One region of the Shewanella eurypsychrophilus genome, then DNA from elsewhere that is predicted to be linked to it. Evidence: predicted binding sites of a transcription regulator. Region 1 holds the regulator's gene; the other holds the start of a gene.
What was found. The regulator NrdR, encoded in region 1, represses ribonucleotide reductase genes. The targets are predictions, from matches to a motif close to AAACACNANATNTNGTGTTT.
Positions count from the first base shown of each region.

Region 2: nrdD (anaerobic ribonucleoside-triphosphate reductase) is a predicted target of NrdR. The motif match lies at 3,894-3,913, and genes of this name have one in related genera.

Region 1 is NZ_CP045503.2:4,232,449-4,242,765, forward strand. Features, by position in the region: gene FM038_RS18080 (phosphatidylglycerophosphatase A family protein) at 1-58, opposite strand, end outside; gene thiL (thiamine-phosphate kinase) at 58-1,017, opposite strand; gene nusB (transcription antitermination factor NusB) at 1,126-1,530, opposite strand; gene ribH (6,7-dimethyl-8-ribityllumazine synthase) at 1,539-2,021, opposite strand; gene ribBA (bifunctional 3,4-dihydroxy-2-butanone-4-phosphate synthase/GTP cyclohydrolase II) at 2,146-3,249, opposite strand; gene FM038_RS18105 (riboflavin synthase) at 3,366-4,028, opposite strand; gene ribD (bifunctional diaminohydroxyphosphoribosylaminopyrimidine deaminase/5-amino-6-(5-phosphoribosylamino)uracil reductase RibD) at 4,032-5,174, opposite strand; gene nrdR (transcriptional regulator NrdR) at 5,230-5,679, opposite strand; gene glyA (serine hydroxymethyltransferase) at 5,828-7,084, opposite strand; gene ettA (energy-dependent translational throttle protein EttA) at 7,520-9,184, shown strand; gene FM038_RS18130 (metallophosphoesterase) at 9,413-10,317, shown strand, end outside.
Region 2 is NZ_CP045503.2:1,921,728-1,932,044, reverse strand. Features, by position in the region: gene ribA (GTP cyclohydrolase II) at 1-401, opposite strand, end outside; gene FM038_RS08110 (YibL family ribosome-associated protein) at 703-1,059, opposite strand; gene nrdG (anaerobic ribonucleoside-triphosphate reductase-activating protein) at 1,174-1,647, opposite strand; gene nrdD (anaerobic ribonucleoside-triphosphate reductase) at 1,745-3,862, opposite strand; gene FM038_RS08095 (hypothetical protein) at 4,139-4,882, opposite strand; gene FM038_RS08090 (MarR family winged helix-turn-helix transcriptional regulator) at 4,980-5,423, opposite strand; gene FM038_RS08085 (NADP-dependent oxidoreductase) at 5,564-6,562, shown strand; gene rssA (patatin-like phospholipase RssA) at 6,650-7,585, opposite strand; gene FM038_RS08075 (OmpA family protein) at 7,623-8,708, opposite strand; gene FM038_RS08070 (DEAD/DEAH box helicase) at 9,017-10,317, shown strand, end outside.

The DNA.
Region 1 (10,317 bases):
GGATAGGGTTCTTTAGCGAAAGAGAGTTTAATGCTTTATCTTTAGAAAAAATATTCATCAGGAGAAGTGCTCAAAACCTATGTTAGTTAAATTAAATCGCTCTCCATTGCGTATTAACCTCAATTCATTACCGGACGTCACTTGCCCAATCTGAGTAAACGCAACACCCGTATGGGCCATTGCCGTTTCTAAAGCCCCTTTTTGCGCTTCTGAAACAGTAAACAACAACTCATAATCTTCACCACCAGATAAAGCATAGCTAAAGGCTTCAGTTTCAGACAATGAATCAGTTAAGGCTGGTGAGCGTGGTAAAAGATCGACATCTATCACAGCACCTACACCAGACTGTTTAAGCACATGCTTAATATCTGATGCTAAACCATCCGAGAGATCGATAGCACTCGATGCTAGATGTCGCAATGCCTGCCCAGCTAGCACTCGCGGACTTGGGTAGTAATGACGATTAATTAAATACTCGTTATATTCAGTATCCACTTGTCTCTTACCACGAATAACATCCAAACCAAGGGCTGAATCCCCCAATGTGCCCGTCACATAGAGCCAGTCACCATTTTTAGCACCTGCACGGGTTAATGCCGTCCCAGTAGGAACTTGCCCATTTATGGTAATGCTAATTGAACGCGGCCCGCGCGTGGTGTCTCCACCAATAAGCGACACACCATAGTACTCTGCAGCGTCAAACAAACCGGTACTGAATGCTTTTAACCAGTCTTCGTCGACATCAGGCAAGGTTAACGCTAATGTCATCCATGCAGGTTCGGCCCCCATAGATGCAAGATCAGACAGGTTCACCGCTAATGATTTATAGCCTAAGGCTTGTGGTGGTATATCTGGATAGAAATGGACATTCTCAACGAGCGTGTCACAAGAGATGGCTATAGACTTATTTGCAGCCGGTTGAACCAAGGCACAGTCATCACCGATACCCAACTCAACATCACGACGTGATTGAGCTCGGCTATTGAAGAAATGTTCGATTAATTGAAATTCTTTCACTAAATGGTTTACCCGGATCTAAATTAAGATAAATACACTGGGTGTGCTCAATGATGAATCGCATTTTCAAAGCAAAAAAAATGGCATCCTAAGATGCCGTTTTCTGTATTACTTACGACCGACAATCTTGTCGAGAATACCATTGACAAACTTATGGCCATCTTCTGCGCCATAAGTCTTAGCAAGCTCAATGGCTTCATTGATAGCCACTTTATAGGGCACATCTTTTCGGAAAGTCAGCTCATAAGTAGCAAGTCTTAACACCGCTTTCTCAATAGGAGACACTTCGTCAAATGGACGCTCTATATGTGGAATAATCAGCTCATCAAGTTGAGCTGATTTAGTTGCTGTACCTGTGAGTAACTCACGAAAGTACGCAACATCGATACCATCGATTTTTTGCTCTGTAAGAAATTCATGCTCCACATCGGCAACATTATTTCCGCTTAACTGCCAAGAGTATATGGCTTGAACGGCTAAACGGCGGGCCTTGCGGCGCTCTGAAGGTTTCATCTTTGTTCCTAATCTTGCAAATGCTGTTCTAGTTCTTGCAGGACGTTAACTGTTTCAAGCAGACCAAGTGCAGCTTCGCCGCCCTTATTACCTGCTTTAGTCCCAGAGCGTTCAATAGCTTGCTCTATGGTATCTGTCGTTAACACACCAAATGCAACAGGAATATCAAACTCAAGGGCAATTTGAGAAAGTCCTTTATTACATTCACCTGCAACAAAATCAAAGTGTGGTGTTCCACCACGAATCACTGCACCCAATGCAATAATCCCGTCAAACTTACCACTAGCAGCAACACGACGTGCTGCTATTGGAAGCTCAACCGCTCCAGGTACACGTACAACTGTGATGTTATCATCAGCGACTTGACCGAAACGTTTAAGTGTATCAACCGCACCGTTTAGCAAGCTTTCAACAACAAAACTGTTGAAGCGTGAAACTACGATAGCAATCTTGGCGTTTTTCGACTCGATATTACCTTGAACTATGTTCATTTATCTTACCTAAATTAGCTGATTTTACCGGCACGGGCTCGGAAGAGGCGGTATGATATCACAGCCCCTAACGTTGATCCCCATGCAAATAACAAGAATTTGTTTGTTTTAAATAATGATTTATCTATTCGGCTATATAATCAGTGACTTCCAATCCAAAACCGGAAAGTGAATGATAACGCTTTGGCGAACTAAGTAAACGCATCTTAGTCACTCCGACATCGGCTAAGATCTGTGAACCTACGCCCACCTGACGAGATGTACCTTGCCACTTTGCCGTTGTTGGTGCTTGACCACTATCTTCTAACTCAAATGCTTTCACTTTTGCAAGAATATCACTGCTATGCTCTTGGTTACCGAGTAAGACTAAGACACCGCCTTCATCGGCAATTCGCTGCATCGCCTTTTCTAATGGCCAACTGCGCTTCTGATCACGTTCTGAATGTAACAAATCATTGAATGTATTTTGCAGATGTACCCGTACCAGCACATCTTCTTTCACTTCACCATTAATCAATACAAAATGAAGCTGATTATCGATAGTATCCCTAAAGGTCAACATATCGAAGGTACCAAAACGCGTGGGTAGTTTACATTGTGCTTCACGAACAACATTGGTCTCTTTGGTATTGCGATACTCGATAAGATCGGCAATAGTACCCATCTTAAGACCATGTTTCTCTGCGAAAATTTCAAGATCTGGACGACGAGCCATGGTGCCATCATCATTGAGGATCTCAACAATCACAGATGATGCTTCAAAACCTGCAAGTCTGGCTAAATCACAACCCGCTTCAGTATGACCTGCACGTATTAACACCCCACCTTCCTGAGCCATCAGAGGAAATATATGGCCAGGTTGTACGATATCACTTGGCTTGGCACCTTTAGCGACCGCAGCTTTAACTGTTACAGCTCTATCTTGCGCAGAGATCCCGGTTGTAACACCTTCAGCCGCCTCAATAGAAACCGTAAAGTTAGTTGAAAACTGAGCGTTATTGTTAGTCACCATCAAAGGTAGGCTCAGCTGCTCACAGCGCTGCTTTGTCAATGTCTGACAGATCAGGCCGCGACCAAAAGTCGCCATAAAGTTAACGGCTTCTGGCGTGACCATGTCTGCTGCCATGATCAAATCACCTTCATTTTCACGATCTTCATCGTCCATCAAGATAACCATTTTACCGAGACGAATATCTTCGATGATCTCTTCTATACTGTGTAACGACATTGTAAGGCCTTAAATTTTATTGTTTCGAGTATCTGACTCTGGTGAAATATCTCCTGAGTCGATAATTGATTAATTATTTATTGATTTAATCTTCTATTTACAAATATTGCCAGTCACTAACGTAAAAAACCTGAGCGAGCTAACAGATCCATGGTCACATTAGACTCTGGCTGTGACGGTTCTTTATTTGAATAGGTCATTAAGCGTTCTAGATGACGCGCAATAAGATCCACTTCAATATTCACTTTGTCACCGGCTTTGAGGCTCTCTAATGTCGTTTCACCCGCAGTATGCGGCACAATGGTTAAGCGGAAGCGATTATCTTGTACATCATTCACAGTCAAGCTAACACCATCTATGGTAATTGAGCCTTTATGAGCAATATATTTAGCGAGTTCTACTGGTGCAGTTAACCAAAACTCGATAGCTTTGCCACGAAACTGCCTGTCAACAACACTTGCGACACCATCAACATGGCCACTAACCATGTGACCACCAAGACGTGTTGTCGGTGTTACTGCCTTTTCAAGATTCACTTTAGTCCCCACTTGATAGTGAGCAAAACCAGTTAACCCGACAGTTTCGGCTGAAATATCTGCCACATAACCATCACAAAGACATTCTACAACCGTTAAGCAAACACCATTTGTTGCAATACTGTCACCAAGACGAACATCTGACAGGTCTAATTTGTGACTGGCAACAGTGAGACGAATATCATCACCGAGTCGCTGGATTTTTCTCAGGGTACCGACAGATTCTATGATCCCAGTAAACATGGATTATGACCTTATTTTTAACGTCAAGCGGGTGTCATCACCCAACTTACGTTCATCAATTAATTCAATAGACGGAATCGCCGCCATAGTCGAATAATCAGGCAAGCTGATCAAATTCCGCCCTGCAGAACCTAATATCTTCATTGCCTGATAGAGTATCATTTCATCGGCGTACTTTTCTGTGATCACGCTTCCAGCCAGCGTAGCTCCTGCTTCAATAAGTACAGCATTACAGCTCTGGCCTAAATACGCAAAAAGTTCTGCTAGCGCCACTCTTCCGTTAGCGTCTGAATCTAAGCGGATATGTGAAACATACTCAGGCCATAGATCTTGCTCAGCAAGTGAGTAATCAAGACAAGATACTAATAAGATTGGGCTCTCAATAGAAAAAAGTTTGGCTGTAGACGTCAATCTAGCCTTACTGTCCAGAATAACCCGCAGTGGTTGATGCAATTCATCACAGCCTAACTCATCGGCTAGATAACCCAGTTCGTCATGGCGAACATTGAGTGAGGGATCGTCGATTAACACCGTTTCAACCCCTGTCACTAAGGCACAATGTCGCGCACGTAGACGTTGTACATCTCGGCGAGATTCAGGACCTGTGATCCATTTTGACACACCATTACTCAGGGCTGTTTTACCATCTAAGCTTGCGGCCATTTTAACCGTCACCCAAGGCAGTGAGCTTTGCATGCGCTTCATAAAGCCTGGGTTAATCTGACTCGCTTCCTCTTTGAGTAAGCCAACGTCCACTTGTATGCCCGCTTCGCGGAGCATTTTTATTCCGCGACCAGAAACCTGTGGATTGGGATCTTCTACCGCAACGACAACCCGAGTTATGCCATGCTTAATTAATGCTTCCGCACAAGGAGGCGTGCGGCCATAGTGACTACAGGGCTCAAGAGTCACATAGGCTGTTGTATTGCTAAGTTTGTCAGTACCACCAACATGCTCAACCGCCATGGCTAATGCATGTACCTCGGCGTGTGGACCACCGGCTTTAATGTGAAAGCCTTCGCCGATGATTTTATCATCACGAGTAACAACACAACCAACGCAAGGGTTAGGACGAGTGGTATATAAACCTTTACGTGCAAGCTTAATTGCACGGCTCATACATTCAGTATCTTTTATCGACCACATAGCTTGACTGACCAAATATGATTAAAACTAATTTCAATAAAAATGCCTAGCTTAATTACTTTTGCAATTTAGCTATCGCATCACCAAATTCAGACACATCTTCGAATGCACGGTACACAGAGGCGAAACGGATATAGGCCACTTTATCTAAATTAATGAGATGATCCATCATTAGATTACCGATCATCTCCGACTTGATTTCTCGTTCACCCGTGCCTCTAAGGGTAGACTTAATTTTAGTCAGGGCCTGCTCAATTTGATCCATGGAAACCGGGCGTTTCTCTACCGCTCTGAGCATGCCACCTCTAAGCTTTTCTTCATCAAATGGCTGACGACTACCGTCTTGCTTAACCACTCTTGGCATGACCAGTTCAGCCCCTTCGAAGGTGGTAAACCGTTCATGACACTCGGCGCATTCTCGACGACGCCTAACCTGATGGCCATCTGCCACCAAACGTGAATCGATCACTTTAGTATCTGTTGCGCTGCAAAATGGGCAATGCATCGAGCCTCCAAGGAGTAAAAAGAAGGGAAATAAGATTAGCGAGTATACATTAGTATATATACTCTATTCGCTAATCAGAAATAAAAATGGCCGCTAAGTAGCGGCCATTGAAGTTTACCTGAATTAACCTTAAAGGTTAACCATAAGCTTATCCGTAAACTGGAAACTTAGCACATAGCTCAAGCACTTGTTTCTTAACGCGCTCGATAGTGCCTTTGTTACTGATATCGTCCAGTACATCACACATCCAGTTTGTCAGTTCTACAGACTGTTCCTCTTTGAAACCACGACGTGTGATAGCAGGAGAGCCGATACGTAGGCCTGAAGTCACAAATGGTGAGCGTGGGTCGTTAGGTACTGAGTTTTTGTTCACTGTGATGTTAGCAAGACCAAGGGCTGCATCAGCATCTTTACCCGTCATATCTTTGCTAATTAGATCAAGCAAAAATAGATGGTTATCGGTACCACCAGAAACAACATCGTAGCCGCGCTCGATGAATGTTTTAGCCATAACCTTAGCATTAACAACAACTTGCTCTTGGTATGTTTTGAATTCCGGCTCTAGAGCTTCTTTAAATGCAACCGCTTTAGCAGCGATAACGTGCATTAAAGGACCACCTTGACCGCCAGGAAATACTGCAGAATTCAGCTTTTTGTAGATAGCTTCGTCATCGATAGCAGACAAAATAAGACCACCACGAGGGCCCGCTAATGTCTTATGAGTGGTTGTCGTAACAACGTGCGCATGTGGAAGTGGGTTCGGGTAGATACCCGCTGCCACAAGACCGGCAACGTGTGCCATATCAACAAACAGATATGCGCCAACTTTATCAGCGATTTCACGGAACTTGCCCCAATCGATGATGCCAGAATATGCACTGAAACCTGCAATGACCATCTTTGGCTTATGCTCAACAGCAAGACGTTCAACTTCAGCGTAATCAATCTTACCTGTTGTCTCGTCGATACCGTATTGAACAGCGTTATATAGCTTACCTGAGAAGCTGACATGTGAACCGTGAGTCAGGTGTCCACCATGTGCCAAGCTCATACCAAGTACAGTATCGCCGCCTTGAAGTAGCGCCATGAACACCGCAGCGTTTGCTTGTGAACCAGAGTGTGGCTGCACGTTCGCATATGTCGCACCAAATAATTCTTTAGCACGAGAAATCGCAAGTTCTTCTGCGATATCTACATGCTCACAGCCACCGTAGTAACGCTTACCAGGGTAACCTTCAGCATACTTATTCGTTAGCTGAGAACCTTGAGCTTCAAGTACACGTGGACTAGTGTAGTTTTCTGAAGCAATAAGTTCGATATGCTCTTCTTGGCGGCGAGTTTCATCTTCAATCGCTTGAAACAGTTGTGGATCGAAGTCCGCAATATTCATATCTTTTTTCAGCATTAGTGACTCCAGCTGTTATTTCTTATAGGTAGGGTTGCGCGGTATTCTACTCTGCTATTGATCACAATCCCAGCATTTACAGCATGAAATTACTTGCTTTTTACCATGAGGATTATTCATACATTAGCGAAGAAACCCACTTGATTGTCTAAGTTTGCGTGTTTTTATCGGGTTGGTTGACGACAACTCAATATATGACGCTTTGCAGATGGCTAAAAAATCACGATAAGACAAGGAAGTTTCTTGATAAATCAGTCTCTAGTCCCAGTCATTATCAGGTGATACTTCACAAGTAAATTCAGACTATTGAATCCTAATACACAAACATAGCATCAGGGCTTAAATGAGTTAGACCTAACTTGCTAATAACCGATTTAAGTTCGCTTAGCTTTCGCGTAGAATTACGCCATTGTTTAGTCACTCAGTGAATTTTCCATGGCTCAATTCGTATACAGCATGCTTAGAGTCGGCAAGATTGTCCCGCCGAAAAAGCAAATTCTTAAAGATATCTCCCTCAGTTTCTTCCCTGGTGCAAAAATTGGTGTTTTAGGCCTAAATGGCTCGGGTAAATCGACCCTACTGCGCATCATGGCCGGCATCGACACCGAGATTGAGGGTGAAGCACGTCCGATGCAAGATCTGAAAATTGGTTACCTGCCACAGGAACCAAAACTTGATGAATCTCAAACGGTACGTGAAGCGGTAGAAGAAGCCGTATCTGAAGCAAAAAATGCATTAACTCGTCTAGATGAAGTTTATGCCCTGTACGCTGAGCCAGATGCTGACTTTGATGCCTTGGCAAAAGAACAAGGCCAACTGGAAGCCATTATCGCTTCACAAGATGCCCATAATCTGGATAACATCTTAGAGAGGGCAGCAAATGCGCTACGCCTTCCTGACTGGGATACTAAAATTGAAGTGCTATCCGGTGGTGAACGCCGCCGTGTGGCTATCTGTCGTCTTCTGTTAGAAAAGCCTGACATGCTACTGCTTGATGAGCCAACCAACCACTTGGATGCAGAATCTGTAGCCTGGCTTGAGCGGTTCTTACAGGATTATGCAGGCACCGTTGTGGCCATCACCCACGATCGATACTTCCTCGATAACGCCGCGGGTTGGATTTTAGAACTTGACCGTGGTGAAGGCATCCCATGGGAGGGTAACTACTCCTCTTGGCTTGAGCAAAAAGATGCTCGTCTCACCCAAGAGTCAGCGACCCAAAGCGCACGTCAAAAAACCATTCAAAAAGAGCTTGAGTGGGTGCGCCAAGGTGCTAAGGGACGCCAGTCTAAAGGCAAAGCGCGAATGGCACGTTTCGAGGAGCTTAATACCAACGATTACCAAAAACGTAACGAGACCAATGAGCTGTTCATTCCACCTGGACCACGTTTAGGCGACAAGGTCATCGAAGTGAAAAACCTGACCAAGTCCTATGGCGACCGAGTACTCATAGATAACCTGAGTTTCTCTGTGCCCAAAGGGGCCATAGTCGGCATTATCGGTGCCAACGGTGCCGGTAAATCGACCCTATTTAAAATGATCTCTGGCGAAGAGCAACCAGATAGCGGCACAGTCGAAATTGGTGAGAGTGTGCAACTGGCGTCGGTAGACCAGTTCCGTGACTCCATGGATGATAAAAAAACCGTATGGCAAGAGATCTCCGGCGGCCAAGATATCATGCGCATCAACAACACAGAGATCCCGAGTCGCGCCTATGTAGGCCGTTTCAACTTCCGCGGCGGCGATCAGCAAAAGATCATCGGTACCCTATCTGGTGGTGAACGTAACCGAGTTCATTTGGCGAAGCTTATCCAGTCTGGCGGCAACGTCTTGCTACTCGATGAGCCCACCAACGATCTCGATGTAGAGACCCTTCGTGCACTGGAGGAGGCTATCCTCGAGTTCCCAGGTTGTGCCATGGTCATCTCTCACGACCGCTGGTTCCTCGATCGCGTCGCCACCCATATCTTAGATTATCGCGACGAAGGTCAGGTGAACTTCTACGAAGGTAACTACACCGAATACTCGACTTGGCTGAAAGAAACCATGGGGACTGACGTGGTTGAGCCCCATCGTCTTAAGTATAAGCGTATGAGCTAATAGCTGTAAGCGCTAAGTAAAGAGTCCTAAAGCCCGCTAATTGATTTGGTCAATTTAGCGGGCTTTTTAGTATATAGCACACCCACTTAGAGCTGTACTGGATGAAGCATATACACCACTTTATCACGCTATAAACTGTTCAATTACAAAGCAGTTATCTCGTTTTTATCTCTATTCTATATCTCTTCTCACTTCATCCATAGATGCAATGTTAAAGATGATGCTACCATGTTGCCGAGCAGTAAAAATGAGAAGGGATACGATGTTAATCAAGAATCCACCGCGACTAAAAGTGAGCTTCAATTGAAAAAAACCTTAAACATAATAGCCCTGACTCTACTGCTTGGCTGTCATACACTCTCTGTATCAGCAAGTGAGCCTCTATCTGAATCACTAAATGAAATAAAACGAGATATCATCTTCGATGGTCCTTACCTGTTCAATCAAGCTGAAAATGAAACGACACAACAAGCATATTGGGTATGTGCCAACGAGTTATTAGCCACCCCCGTTCATGACAGCCAACTGAGTCGACCAAACCACTGTGGTAAGTTACCTGAGCCCACACTCAACCCAAAAGCTAAAGAGATTGCTGCTAACACTTATACTGGTGTCAGCAAAATCGTCGCTCTCAGTGATGTCCATGGCCAATTTGATGTGTTAATCACCCTGCTTAAAAACCAGAATATTATCGATGAGCACAATAATTGGGCCTTCGATAACGGTCATATGGTCATGACAGGTGATATGTTCGATCGTGGCCATCAGGTCAACGAAGTGCTCTGGTTTATGTACAAGCTAGATAAACAAGCCCAAGATGCCGGCGGCAAGCTTCACCTGTTAATGGGCAACCATGAACAGATGGTGATGCGTGGTGACTTACGTTATGTCAATGAGCGCTATAAAACTGCCGAGAAATTACTAGAACGCAGCTACGATGAGCTTTATGACGATAGCAGCGAGATTGGTCAATGGCTGCGCAGCAAGCACACCATAGTTAAAATCAACACAAGTCTGTTTCTCCATGGCGGGATCAGTGCTGAATGGGTCGACAGAGAGCTGACTCTCGATAAAGCCAATCAAGTTTACCGCGCTAATATTGATAAGAGTAAGCCTGAGCTGAAGAGTGATGA
Region 2 (10,317 bases), 2.3 Mb from region 1:
AAGATCATGTCATATTTACGCATATCAGCGGCAAAGCCTAATTGTTCATTGGCTTCAACAGTATTGGCGCCCCGATCTTGTAGCTCATAAGCTCTAATTTTATTGAGTAAGCCTATGCCTCGCCCTTCTTGACGAAGGTAAAGAATAAAGCCTTGACCCACATCGGCAATATTTTGCATTGCTGTTTGTAACTGAAAACCACAATCACAACGTAAGCTGAACAATGCATCACCAGTTAAGCACTCAGAGTGAATACGCCCAAGGATAGGTTGCTCGGAGTCCAGCTCACCTAACGTTAGTGCGACATGCTCTTTTCCAGTCTCTGTGTCTTCAAAACCATGCATGGCAAAAACACCCCAAGGCGTTGGAAGTTTTGAAGAAGCGATATACTTAATCGACATGAAATAACCTTAAAGACTCTCTTTCCCTGAGATGACTAAAATCAGAAAAACAACGAGAAATACCTGAGTCTATAAAACAACAATTTTATAAACCTACCCATTCATTCTAACTCGAACTGAAGGGAGGAATTTTAGCTGGTTTTACCAGTAAGTGAAATACCTTAGCGTTTTAATCGGCTATTGATTCACCAAAGACTCACAATCCCGTCACCATTAGGCTCAGAGGATACGCCTTGCGACAAGACAATAACTTGAAGTCGCTCACTAAAGATGAATCATCTAGCTGATATAAAATCAAATATTAGAATTTTTTAGCAGCGAAACCAGTCACAACTTTTACGCCCATTTCACGTCCTAATGCCGTCATAGGATGTACAACAATCAGTCCTTTTACAGACTTTTTCAGTTTACCCATATCAGCTTGCTCGGCTTTCGTCAGAGGACGATTGAATTTCATGCCGACAACAGTGCCTCCCTGCTTACTTAATTCACGAGTCTGTTGAGTTTTAGTGCTCGCAATGCGCTTAGTCATTGCATTGATCTCTTTCCTAAACTGCAACATAACAGCTTGGTCACCGCGCTTCTCCGCTGCCGCTAATTTACGACGAAACGTTTCTAGCTTATCGCTTAGCTCGTGAAGCTCTTGCTTTAAATTCATGGTCTTGCCTTAAAATAATCTATAAAAATGCAAAAACAGCCTAAATGAAATGGCTGTTTTTTTAATCTGTTGAAACCTTATGGCAGCTATTATAACAGTAGTCGATGAATACAGTTATCGCTTTTGTGCAAGATTATGAATTACCTGATTACTACTGCCACGAAACACTAAGCTTGGGTCGGCTTTATCCTGCTCAAATTTACCATCGACAAGCACATCCACATAATCAACTATCGCTCGCTGAACAATGCTTAACTCTGACAATAGATAGCCAGTCCACAGCCATATATCTTTATCGGGACACTCAGCTTTAACACGTTTCACTAATGCTAATATACATGCCAGATTCCCCGGATAAAGGGGATCTCCACCAGAAAGTGATAGACCCCTTCGCTTAATTCGCTGATCTTTTAAGTCATTGATGACCTGCTGTTGCATCTGCAGATCGAACTCATGGCCATGGCACGGGTTCCAGGTCGACTGGTTGTAGCAACCTCGGCATTGATGCTCACACCCTGACACAAATAAGGTCGCTCGCGTACCGGGCCCGTTAATGACATCGATAGGCATGTATTGGTGATAATTCATTAAAAGTACGACCTAGTTTTAGCGGTTATAAATGAAGAAAAACGCCATAAATTAATATGGCGCTTTTAGCCTAAGCAGATAACTCTACTGATTGGTATTATAAGTGTTTAACCCGTCGCTTAACTTCTTCTTGCTTGCCAAAGTTAAATGGTCTCGCATCTGGGCTACCTAGGTATCCACATACTCGACGGGTTACTGAGACTCGGCTTGGCTCATGATTGCCACACTTAGGACAGGTAAACCCTTTACTGGCACATTCGAATTCGCCGGTATAACCACAGTCATAACACTCATCAATCGGTGTATTGGTGCCGTAATATGGCACGCGACTGTAGCTGTAGTCCCACACATCCTCTAAGGCTTCAAGATTATTCTGCATATTCGGATACTCTCCGTAACAAATAAAGCCACCATTGGTTAATGCAGGATATGGCTGCTCAAAATCCAACTTGTCGTAGGGATTCACTTGCTTCTCTACATCAAGATGGAAGCTATTGGTGTAATAACCTTTTTGAGTAACCCCTTTAACCACGCCAAAACGTTTAGTATCTATGTGACAGAAACGACTACATAAGTTTTCACTCGGCGTGCTGTATAAGCTAAACGCATAGCCAGTCTCTTCTTTCCACTTCAAGGTTGCAGCTTTCATGTACTCAATGATAGCTATCGCCTTTTCTCTTAATAGCTCACTGTCATAGACATGCTTGTCAGTGCCATAAAGCGCATTAATGGTTTCATGTAAACCAATATATCCAAGAGAAATCGAGGCACGGCCATTTTTAAAGATGGTTGAGATCTCTTCATCGGCGCGCAATCTTACCCCACAAGCCCCTTCCATATATAAAATAGGAGCGACACGGGCTTTAACCCCTTCCAAACGCTCAATACGGGTATCTAATGCCTTACGCGCAATCACTAAGCGTTGATCTAAAATACGATAAAACTCAGCTTCATCACCGCCTGACTCTAGCGCAACTCTTGGTAAGTTGAGGCTGACTACGCCTAAATTGTTACGTCCTTCATGGACTAACTCACCCTCTTCTTCATAGGTTCCCAAGAAGCTTCGACACCCCATAGGGGTCTTAAATGATCCCGTCACCTTTTCCACTTGCTCGTAGTTAAGAATGTCTGGGTACATGCGAGTAGAGGCACACTTTAGGGCTAACTTTTTGATATCATAATTGCAATCGCCAACCTTGTGGTTGATGCCATCACGAATAGCAAATACCAATTTAGGGAAAACTGCCGTCTTACGGTTCTTACCTAGACCTGCAATACGCACCTTCATCATCGACGCTTGAATGAGTCGAGACTCCCATGAAGTGCCTAAACCAAAACCGAAGGTAACAAACGGTGTCTGGCCGTTTGCGGTATGTAAGGTGTTGACCTCATATTCCAACGACTGGAAAGCATCATGACACTCTTTTTCTGTCTGAGCCGTTGCAAACGCTTTAGCATCGGTAATGCCCCAGTCCAGTGCTAACTGATATTGCTTGTCATAGCTCTTAGCTACGAATGGTGCGAGGACTTCGTCAATTCTGTTGATAGTCGTGCCGCCATAGATATGACTGGCGACTTGCGCAATGATTTGAGCCGTTACTGCGGTCGCTGTCGAGATAGACTTAGGCGTCTCAATCTCGGCATTACCCATCTTAAACCCTTGAGTCAGCATGCCACTGAGATCGATCAGCATACAGTTGAACATAGGGAAGAAAGGTGCGTAATCCAGATCATGGTAATGAATTTCGCCAGCCTCATGTGCCGCGACCACATCTTTTGGCAGAATATGTCGAGTGGCATAATGTTTGGCCACAATACCCGCGAGCAGATCCCTTTGAGTTGGGATCACTTTGGAATCTTTATTGGCATTTTCGTTCATTAAAGCAGCATTACTTTGCTCAACTAAGCCACGGATCTCTTGGTTTAATCGACTGCTCGTTTCACGATGCAGATCTCTGTCATGGCGATACTCGATATAAACACGTGCAAGGGATTTATAAGGCCCTTCCATCAGCTGATTTTCAACGAGGTCTTGTAGATCGTGAATATCTATCTCTTCACGCATAGACACACTGCTCGCAATTACATTCGCGACCTGGGCCGCATAGGCTTTATCATCAATACCTGCCGAGTTAGCTGCAGCTGATACTGCATCTCTAATCCTTGTTTCGTCAAAAGGCGTGCGGTAACCATCCCGCTTAATAACCACTGGCATTGTTTAATCTCTCCTCAAGTGACGCTGAAAATAACACCACATCTAGTGTTTTAACAAACGTTCAGCACAATATGTTGCGTATTAAGCTACAAACCCAAGAAAAGAACATTGATCGAGATCATGATTATACCGATGGATTTTAACTAGCAATTATTCCTGCCAAGAAGGCCACTGATCAGAAAAAGTAGCCTTGACGCTCCGATAAAAGCAGGCTAGATGGGAAGAGTGCAATGGTTAGTAAACAGACAATACGGACAAGGCGGGTAATGGAGAAATCTAGTACTTACCTAGGCTAAGATAACTATTTACCATACCGACAGCTTGTTGATTTTCACCCATTGATGAAGCTAACTGCATGGTAGACTTAAGACCTTGCCACTGCTCCCTGTCACTAACAGACATCTGTGCATCGCTCTGAAGATATACGTTTAACTGGGCCGAAACACGGGTCGCTTTCTGGCTCACCTCTTTACCCTGTGCATTGTCCATCTGATTGAGCACACTGTCGGCATCATTGAGCAAGCTAACCAGAACAGCAGACATGCCTTCGACCTCTCCTTCTGCCGTTAGCTCTTTTCGCTTATCTTCAATAAAGCTCTTAAGGTCATCAGGTTGACCTTTGACTTGAGGTAAATCAAAGCCCCCTTCAGATAAACGATTCAATTGAGAGTCTGATAAGATCCCGTCTTGATGTAGACGCTGAATAAGCTTAGGTAAGTCTGCGGCAGAAAAATCGCCTTTGGAAAAAAAGTCTTTCGCCATTGTCTCGATTTTTTGCGCTCTAGCAGCTCTGGGTGATAAAGAGACTGACTCATCCTTAATTCCATCTCTATTTTGTCCCGCAGTGGCTTCTTTTGACTGACTCAGGCTCACCTTGTCACTGCTGATCCCAGCATCAGTTTTCTGGCTATTAACACCATAACTGTCAACTAAACTCTTGCCAGCATTCCCAGCTGTGGCATTAACACCTGCGTTAATCGCTGAATTGATTTGGCTAGCTGAGTTAGTAATAGGGTTCATTGTCAAAATACCGACATAAAAAGAGATATATCGGTGTTAAGCAGGAAACATGCCGAAACTAACACTCAGAATAAATATGATGAATTGAACCTAATCTTTACTCTTTGTTATTAAGATCGTCGATAAGTGTCATACACAAGTCTCTCAGTGATTCAATTTCGGCCTCATTGAGTGAAACTTTACTCAGCAGTACCTGTTTAAGGGCTAGCGCTTCCTGCTTCAATGTCAGTCCTTCTGAAGTGGTTTGTATCACTTTTTTACGCTCATCTTCAGTATCGATACGGCGATTTAGAAAACCCTTAACCTCCAATCGCTTTACTATCGGCGTGAGTGTGCCTAAATCTAAGCGCGTAGCCAATGAAAGCTGAGTCAGGCTGACTCCATCATTTAACCATAACGCCTGCATCACCAAGTATTGCGGATAGGTTAATCCACACTCATCGAGCAAAGGCCGGTATGCACGAACCAAGGCATTTCCCGCTGTATACAAGGCAAAACACACATTCTCCGACAAACAATTGCTCGCTTGTTTATCATCCATGTTCACTTGTTGATCAGTATCAAGCTCAGACGACACACTTCTACTCCACATATTAATTTGCGCGCAAACTAGTTGCGCGGAATTCATTTTACTTGTAGAGTCTACCACAATTAGTTTGCACGCAAAGTAAAAGAGGATTTATGAACGCCAATCAAATTGTTTTACACTCTCGCCCTGAAGGTATGCCAGTTGCAGCTAACTTCAAGCAGGTCTCTGTTGAGCTACCAGCACTGGAGCAAGGTGAGTTTCTGGTAAAAAACTTATGGATGTCAGTCGATCCTTATATGCGTGGACGTATGATTGACAGAGAAAGTTACATCGCTCCCTTCATTATTGGCCAAGTGCTAGAGGGCGGTTCGATCGGAGAAATCATCAAATCTAACAATGAAGCCTTCCCTGTAGGCAGTAAAGTCAGCGCGATGAATGGATGGCGTAGCCACTATGTCACCGATGGTGCAGATCACACCTTATTACCACAGACCCCCATTAACGAGTCACATTTTCTGGGCGTCTTAGGTATGCCAGGTATGACTGCATGGACAGGTCTAAATAAGATAGCCAATTTAAAAGAGGGTGAAACCTTATTTGTTTCGGGTGCTGCCGGCGCTGTAGGCAGTATCGTTTGTCAGTTAGGTAAATTGATGGGAGCAAAAGTCATCGCTTCTGTAGGCAGCGATGATAAAGCACAACACCTTAGCAAATTAGGTGTTGATGCCGTCATTAACTACAAGACAACAAAGGACTTGAGCCAGTCACTGAGTGATGCGGCTCCACAAGGTATTGATGTCTATTTTGAAAACGTCGGTGGCGAGCATCTCACCGCCGCACTCAATAATATGAATGACCATGGAAGAATTGCCGTTTGTGGCATGATCTCTCAGTACAATGATACGACACCGACTCCAGGTCCGAATAACCTGGCTATGATCATCATCAAGAAGCTAAAAATCGAAGGCTTTATCGTATTCGAACATTGGGATAGCTATCCGCAATTTGCCAAAAAGATGGGTCAATGGCTTGCTACTGATGCCATCAAAGCTGAGCAAACTGTTTATGAAGGGCTTGAAAAAGCACCTGAAGCGTTCATCGGTTTATTCGAAGGAAAAAACCGAGGAAAAATGCTAGTAAGCCTCAAATAATCATTAGCAAAATAAAGATTGAAAAAAAGAGCCAAAAGGCTCTTTTTTTATGAAATGAGATCGACTAATTAATCATATTTTAATCGTTCAATGACCACTAAGAATCGCTTCAATCTGATGTCTAGCTTGCTCAACAGCCAACTCACCCGCTTTGATTGCTTCTTCTGCTCGGTGAAATTCCATCGTCCCTATATCACCTAAATCAGGGACTAAACAGATATCCGGTGGATCACCCATCAATCTGGCACGTTTATGACGCTGCTCGAGAATATCCATAGACTGCGACATAACAGCTAACATGCCAGGATTAGACTCTTTACCCGAAGAGAACTTATCAGTGAGGTGAGTGACATAGTCTCTCCCACGAGCGAGTAGATCCATAAACCCTGTATCAGAATGTTGTAGTGCTTTCTCACTCTCTTCAGCCGAAGGTTTGTTACAAGTCATATCGACAGGCAATACCTGCATTCGGCCACGACGTTGCCCGTTCAGATCGACAGCAATAACCAGATCGACCTCCATCGCTCTGCTGACCGAAACGGGAACAGGGTTGACCACTGCACCATCAACAAGCCACCGCTCGCCCACTTTCACTGGGGGTAATATGCCTGGCATAGAACAAGATGCACGAATAGCATGGCGAAGGTCTCCCTCCTTAAACCAGATCTCTTGGCCAGAGTAAAGATCGGTGGCCACTGCAATAAGGGGCTTTTTCAGCTGTTCTATCTGTAGGTCACCAATATGGTTTTGAATAACATCAAACACTTTATCACCACCAATTAAGCCACCTTTACGCCAGCTTAAATCCATCAGTCCCAATACATCCCAGCTTGAGAAGCTTCTCACCCACTTTTCAAGATCATCGAGTTGGTCATTAGCATAAGCGGCTCCAACAAGCGCACCTATGGAGCAACCAGACACTTTATCCGGGTAGATGCCCATTTTTGCCAACCCGTTAAGCACGCCAATATGTGCCCAACCTTTAGCTGCGCCACTGCCTAACGCAATTCCAATTTTAGCCACTTAAGTTCCCCTAAATACCGTCTAGATAATGACACCGTTAGTGTGCTGGCTTATTTTGTTCTTGAGGGATATTTAGCGCCGGTAACGTTAAATAAACCCTACGATTGTTGGCTCTGTGTTCAGTGGTTTCATTATCCACTTCAGGTAAAGTCTCACCCAGTGCCTCAATACTGATCTGCTCCCCATCAACGCCGAGCTCTTTCAAATATGTTGCCACAGATTCAGCACGTCTCTTTGACAACTTCATATTGTATTGAGAGGCGCCTACTGAATCCGTATAACCTTGAATGGTGACTCTGGCGTTCTGGTAACGATTTAACCTTTCAGCGACCTTAACTAAAGCATCAGTTTGGATTGGTACGCTACTATCAAACTCGAAATGAACAACTTGAGTGATTTTAGGCAATATAAGTGGCTTGGGCGGCATAATGACAACAACCGGCTTAACCTCTTTTATCGGCTTCACGGCTGCAGGCTTGTTAGTCGCTGTTTGACCGAAACGATAACTCAGCCCTAGACTGGTAAAATGAATATTACTCCCACCAAGCAGATCGCTGCCTACCGAGTCAAAATATTGATATTCAACTCTGGCAACCCAAGATGGAGTCAACTTATATTCAAGCCCTATACCCACCATAGGTGCCCAATCATCATCACTTTGATTTGAATAAGGTCCCACGTTATTGCCATCCCACTTCAATGTCCCGGCTTTACCAAACAGATCCAGGTTGTCGGTCAGTGGTAGGTTTCCTTTAACTGAAAATTCCCAGCCTTTCATGGTGCCAATATATTCGTTGAGCAGCCCGCTCTCAGGGTAAATAGCTGATGCTTGGCCAAAATCATTATAGCCAGCTTCAACTCCCCAGTTGCGGTGAAATTGATATCCAAAAAATCCGCCCCAAGCACTGTCATCAGCATCGCAGTCGACAGCAGAAGCTTCACAAGCATTTTGATAATTAACCCAACCACCTTTAGCGCCAAGATAAAAAAAGTTGTCATCTGTAGTGTGTGGATTTGAATCGGACTGATATGTGCCTTCAGCCAAGGCTAGAAATGAACTTGTGGCTAGTAAAGATAAAGCCGAAAATTTACACAAAATAGAAATGGGTCTCAACAGTTTCATTCTTTAATCCCTTAATGTATCCCATCCAACGAAGAACGCATGATTAAGTCATGCTGATTGGCTCACTGGGCCAATTTTATTCTTAAGTTACAAAAACTACAAAGAAATTATAAACATCAATCAGTATTTATCACCCGTTAGCTCTATCCGTTTGGCATTACACACAATGAAAACCGTGATTTGGTTCAGTTAATTGAATATTCAACTTGCCCCTAAGCAGCGCTGAGCATCGATTTTAATGATGTTTATAGCTCAAACTAACAAAGTCAGGTTATAATACGCAGTCATATCAAATTTGGAGTACACCTTTGCAATTTACCGATTTTTCACTGGATAAACGTCTGTTAGATACCTTAGGTCATATGGGCATTGCAACGCCTACAGAGATCCAACAGCAGGCTATACCAGTCGGTCTATCAGGAAAAGACCTGATGGCGTCATCAAAAACAGGCTCAGGTAAAACCTTAGCGTTTTTGCTTCCGGCGATGCAGAGGATCATTTCCACTAGAGCATTGAGTAAAAAAGACCCTAGGGTCTTGATATTACTGCCAACTCGCGAGCTGGCTAATCAGGTATACAGTCAGCTACGACTTTTAGTTGCCAATACACAATACAAAGCAATTAAGATATTGGGCGGTGAAAACTTTAATGATCAAGCCAAGTCTTTAGCTCGCGATCCACACTTTGTTGTGGCAACACCAGGTCGTTTAGCCGATCACTTAGCCCAACGCCACTTACATTTGAATGGCCTAGAGCTACTTATCTTAGATGAAGCCGATCGTATGCTAGATCTTGGTTTTGCCGACCAGCTAAAAGCGATTAACAACGCCGCCGATCATAAACGTCGTCAAACTTTAATGTTTTCCGCCACTCTGGATCATGGTGAGATTAATGACATTGCCGCCGAACTACTTAAGTCTCCAGTGCATATTGCAGTGGGAGCGGGTAATGTCGAAAACTTAGATATTACTCAGCGTATCTTTCTTGCGGATCATTTAGATCATAAAGAAGCGTTACTCAATCATATTTTGAAGAATGAGCCGCATAAGCAGATCATTATTTTTACTGCTACCCGTGAAGACACAGATAGATTAGCCGCTAAGTTGGCAGAAGGTGGCTTTAACACTGCAGCACTCAGCGGTAATTTAAAACAATCGGCTCGTAGCCAGATCATGGATCAGTTTAGCCGTGGCCTACAGCAGATATTAGTGACCACAGATGTCGCATCTCGTGGACTCGATCTGTTAAATGTCTCTTTGGTGATCAATTTTGATATGCCGAAATTCGCTGAGGAATATGTTCACCGAATTGGCCGTACTGGTCGAGCTGGCGCTAAAGGAGATGCAATCTCTTTGGTCGGTCCTAAAGATTGGCTGAGTTATAAGCAAGTACAGCAATTCCTTAAGAAGAGCTTTGACCTCAGTGTTATCGATGGTTTAGCCGCTAAGTTCTCAGGTTTGAAAGATAAGCCTAAGACGAAGAAGAAAACCAAGACAACGGCAAAGAGAGCCCCAGCGAACAAAGCCAAAAATAGAGCTAAGGCTAAACCTAAACAGCTAGATAAACGTTTTATTACCGGTGTCGATGTTGGTGATGCGCCTATGCTTAG